DNA from 2 places in the Streptomyces solicathayae genome. Region 1 is predicted to be linked to the other one. Evidence: predicted binding sites of a transcription regulator. Region 1 holds the regulator's gene; the other holds the start of a gene.
What was found. The regulator HrcA, encoded in region 1, represses chaperone genes, less so after heat shock. The targets are predictions, from matches to a motif close to TTNGCACTCNGNNNNNCNGAGTGCNAA.
Positions count from the first base shown of each region.

Region 2: the regulator HrcA is predicted to act here: its motif matches at 1,482-1,508, upstream of groES (co-chaperone GroES).

Region 1 is NZ_CP137573.1:5,390,940-5,393,395, forward strand. Features, by position in the region: gene R2D22_RS24885 (MBL fold metallo-hydrolase) at 1-252, opposite strand, end outside; gene hrcA (heat-inducible transcriptional repressor HrcA) at 400-1,416, shown strand; gene dnaJ (molecular chaperone DnaJ) at 1,417-2,456, shown strand, end outside.
Region 2 is NZ_CP137573.1:3,318,284-3,320,739, forward strand. Features, by position in the region: gene groL (chaperonin GroEL) at 1-961, opposite strand, end outside; gene groES (co-chaperone GroES) at 1,074-1,382, opposite strand; gene R2D22_RS14970 (hypothetical protein) at 1,540-1,737, opposite strand; gene R2D22_RS14975 (polysaccharide deacetylase family protein) at 1,734-2,456, opposite strand, start outside.

The DNA of each region.
Region 1 (2,456 bases):
GAACGCCGCCGTGCCGAGTACGTGATCGAAATGCGGGTGCCCGAGTGCGATGTGCGTCACTTTTCGGCCGGTCATCGCCTGCACCTGCGCCCGCAGCTCCGCGCCCTCCCGGAGCGAGGATCCCGTGTCGTACAGAAGCACCGCCCGCTCGCCCAGAACGAGGCCCACAGTGGCGTCCCAGACCGGCAGCCGCCTCCGTCCGACCCCGTCCGCGAGCCGTTCCCACCCGTGCTCTTCCCAATCGACATCCATACCGTGACGCTATCGGTCGGCGTGCCGCCTCCTTGCCAGGAGCGATGTGCGCCGCCGTACACTGGCCAGGGGATTCCTGGCACTCGGGCAGGGCGAGTGCCAAACAGGGAGCAACCGGAACCGGAACGACAGCTGGAGGTGCGCACGATGCTCAGCGAACGCAGACTCGAGGTGCTGCGCGCCATCGTCCAGGACTATGTCGGGACGGAGGAGCCGGTCGGCTCCAAGGCGCTCACCGAGCGGCACAACCTCGGTGTCTCGCCGGCCACCGTGCGCAACGACATGGCGGTCCTGGAGGAGGAGGGCTTCATCGCCCAGCCTCACACCAGCGCCGGACGCATCCCCACCGACAAGGGCTACCGCCTGTTCGTCGACCGGCTGGCCGGCGTCAAGCCGCTGTCGACGCCGGAGCGGCGCGCGATCCACAACTTCCTGGACGGCGCGGTCGACCTCGACGACGTCGTGGGCCGCACGGTCCGGCTGCTCGCGCAGCTGACCCGGCAGGTCGCGGTCGTGCAGTACCCGTCGCTGACCCGTTCGACGGTCCGGCACGTGGAACTGCTGTCGCTGTCCCCGGCCCGGCTGATGCTGGTGCTGATCACGGACACCGGCCGCGTCGAGCAGCGGATGATCGACTGCCCCGCGCCGTTCGGCGAGACCTCGCTGGCGGATCTGCGGGCCCGGCTGAACAGCCGGGTCGTCGGCCGCCGCTTCGCGGACGTGCCGCAGCTGGTGCAGGACCTGCCGGAGTCCTTCGAGGCGGAGGACCGCGGCACGGTCTCGGCGGTGCTCGCGACCCTGCTGGAAACCCTGGTGGAAGAGCACGAGGAACGGCTGATGATCGGCGGCACCGCCAATCTCACCCGCTTCGGGCACGACTTCCCCCTCACGATCAGGCCGGTGCTGGAGGCACTCGAGGAGCAGGTCGTGCTCCTCAAGCTGCTCGGCGAGGCCAAGGATTCGGGCATGACCGTACGGATCGGGCACGAGAACACCCATGAGGGCCTCACGTCCACGTCCGTCGTCGCGGTCGGCTACGGTTCGGGCGACGAGGCCGTCGCCAAACTCGGCGTGGTCGGACCGACCCGCATGGACTACCCCGGAACGATGGGAGCGGTACGCGCAGTGGCACGTTACGTCGGACAGATCCTGGCGGAGTCGTAAGTGGCCACGGACTACTACGCCGTACTCGGCGTGCGCCGCGACGCATCGCAGGACGAGATCAAGAAGGCGTTCAGGCGCCTCGCCCGCGAGCTTCACCCGGATGTGAATCCGGACCCGAAGACGCAGGAGCGCTTCAAGGAGATCAACGCCGCGTACGAGGTGCTCTCGGACCCGCAGAAGAAGCAGGTCTACGACCTCGGTGGTGACCCGCTGTCCGCCTCGGGCGGCGCGGGCGGGGCCGGCGGCTTCGGCGCGGGCGGCTTCGGCAACTTCTCCGACATCATGGACGCGTTCTTCGGCACGGCCTCGCAGCGCGGCCCGCGGTCGCGGACGCGGCGCGGCCAGGATGCGATGATTCGGCTGGAGGTCGAGCTCAACGAGGCGGCCTTCGGCACGACGAAGGACATCCAGGTCGACACGGCGGTCGTCTGCACGACCTGCTCCGGCGAGGGTGCCGCGCCCGGCACCTCCGCGCAGACCTGTGACATGTGCCGCGGCCGCGGTGAGGTCTCGCAGGTCACCCGGTCCTTCCTGGGCCAGGTCATGACCTCGCGGCCGTGCCCGCAGTGCCAGGGCTTCGGGACCGTCGTCCCGACCCCGTGCCCGGAGTGCGCGGGCGACGGGCGGGTCCGCTCCCGCCGGACGCTCACGGTCAAGATCCCGGCCGGTGTCGACAACGGCACCCGCATCCAGCTCGCGGGCGAGGGCGAGGTCGGCCCGGGCGGCGGCCCCGCCGGCGACCTGTACGTGGAGATCCACGAGCTGCCGCACGAGACGTTCCAGCGGCGCGGGGACGACCTGCACTGCACGGTGACGATCCCGATGACGGCGGGCGCGCTCGGCACGAAGGTGCCGCTGCAGACCCTGGACGGGCTCGAAGAGGTCGACATCCGCCCGGGCACGCAGTCCGGCCAGTCGATCCCGCTGCACGGCAGGGGCGTCACGCACCTGCGCGGCGGCGGGCGCGGCGACCTGATCGTCCACGTCGAGGTCCAGACCCCGGCGAAGCTCGACCCGGAGCAGGAGCGGCTGCTGCGCGA
Region 2 (2,456 bases), 2.1 Mb from region 1:
GGGCGGTGCCCAGCACGTCCAGACCGGCCTGGTCGAGCTTGAGGCCGACCTCCTCGGCGATGACGGTGGCACCGGTGAGGGTGGCCATGTCGCCGAGCATCGCCTTGCGGCGGTCGCCGAAGCCGGGGGCCTTGACGGCCACCGCGTTGAAGGTGCCGCGGATCTTGTTGACGACCAGGGTCGACAGGGCCTCGCCCTCGACGTCCTCGGCGATGATCAGCAGCGGCTTGCTGGCGCCGGCCTGGATGATCTTCTCCAGGATCGGCAGCAGGTCCTGGATGGACGAGATCTTGCCCTGGTGGATCAGGATGTACGGGTCGTCGAGGACGGCCTCCATACGCTCCTGGTCGGTCACCATGTACGGGGACAGGTAGCCCTTGTCGAAGGCCATGCCCTCGGTGAAGTCGAGCTCCAGACCGAAGGTGTTGGACTCCTCGACGGTGATGACACCGTCCTTGCCGACCTTGTCCATCGCCTCGGCGATGAGCTCGCCGACCTGCTGGTCCTGCGCGGAGAGCGCGGCGACGGCGGCGATGTCGGACTTGTCCTCGATCGGGCGGGCGGTCGCGAGGAGCTCCTCGGACACGGCCTTGACCGCGGCGTCGATGCCCTTCTTGAGGGCGGCCGGGGAGGCGCCGGCGGCGACGTTGCGCAGACCCTCGCGGACCAGCGCCTGGGCCAGCACGGTGGCGGTGGTGGTGCCGTCACCCGCGATGTCGTTGGTCTTGGTCGCCACCTCCTTCACCAGCTGCGCGCCGAGGTTCTCGTACGGGTCCTCGATCTCGACCTCGCGGGCGATCGTGACACCGTCGTTGGTGATGGTGGGGGCGCCGAACTTCTTGTCGATGACGACGTTGCGACCCTTGGGGCCGATCGTCACCTTGACCGTGTCGGCAAGCTTGTTGACGCCGCGCTCAAGGGCGCGACGGGCGTCCTCGTCGAACTTCAGGATCTTCGCCATGGGAGCGATTCAGCCCTCTCGAATGTGGTGACTCGTGGTGAAAACGAACTGCGCCCCAGGACGCCCAATGCGGGGTCGAGGGGCGCAGCTCAAAGCATCTGGCTTCGGCGAATTACTTCTCGACGATCGCGAGCACGTCGCGAGCCGAGAGGACGAGGTACTCCTCGCCGTTGTACTTCACCTCGGTGCCGCCGTACTTGCTGTACAGCACGATGTCGCCGGTCTTGACGTCGAGCGGCAGGCGCTCGCCGTTCTCGAAGCGGCCCGGGCCGACGGCCAGGACGACGCCCTCCTGGGGCTTCTCCTTGGCGGTGTCCGGGATGACCAGGCCAGAGGCCGTGGTCTGCTCGGCGTCGAGCGGCTGGACCACAATGCGGTCCTCGAGCGGCTTGATGGCAACCTTGGAGCTGGTGGTCGTCACGATCCGACCTCCCCCTTCGGAGATCTCACGGGGTTAACTGTCTGAGGTGGCGACCAGGTGGATCCGTCGTCGCGGGTGCCGGACCTGCCCGTCGCTGTGTTGGCACTCTCCAGTGGGGAGTGCCAGAGCCGAGACTATGACCGCGATTAGCACTCGGTCAAGCGGAGTGCCAATTCACGACGGCGTGCCGCGACTGCGCGGCCCCGGCCGACAGGGGCGCCACCTTGCGGACGGCCTTCCGGCCGAGCCGCTCGATCGGGTCCACCGCGTCCCCGGAGGACGCGCATCCCGGCGCGGTGGAGAGCGCGCCGGCCGCCAGCAGTCCGGCGAGCAGCCGCCGTACCGCCGGACTCATACGTAGTCCTCCAGCTTCGCCACCGCGTAGCCCTTGTCCGTGATCGTCTTCATCACCCGACGGATCATGTCCGGCATCGTGCCCTTCCAGTCCTCCTTGCCGCGGAAATGCGTGAGCACGATGTCTCCGGGGTGCAGGTCGCGGTCCCACTCGCGCCACTCCATCCGGTCGGGGAACGCCTCGGCGGCCCACAGCGGCACGGCCTTGACGCCACAGGACTGGGCGGCGCGCAGGGTGTCCTCGTTGTAGTTGCCGTACGGCGGCCGGAAGAGCGGCGGGCGCTTGCCGTACCGCTTCTCGAGGTTGGCCTGCTGGTCGCAGATCTCGTGCTTCTGCTGGGCGTACGAAAGACCGGGCATGTAGCGGTGGTTCAGGGTGTGGTTGTGCAGCGAGACCCCGGAGTCCTGCATCTTCTTGAAGTAGCCGTAGTCCTCCTTGACGAGGTAGTCGCTCAGGAAGGCGCTGTACGGGATCTGCAGGTCGGACATCATCCGCAGCAGTTCGGGGTCCTTCTCCGCGCCGTCGTCGATCGTCAGGAAGACGATCTTCTCCTTGGTCGGCACGGTGGTGAAGACCGGCGGCAGGCCCTCGCCGTCCGTCTCGAAGCCCTTGCGGGTGTTGATCTTCGGCTTGACGGTCGGCGGCGGGGGCGCGGGCAACGGGGTCTTGGCGAGCCCCCACTTCTTCGCCGCGGCGACGCGGGCGGCCTGGCTCTTGCG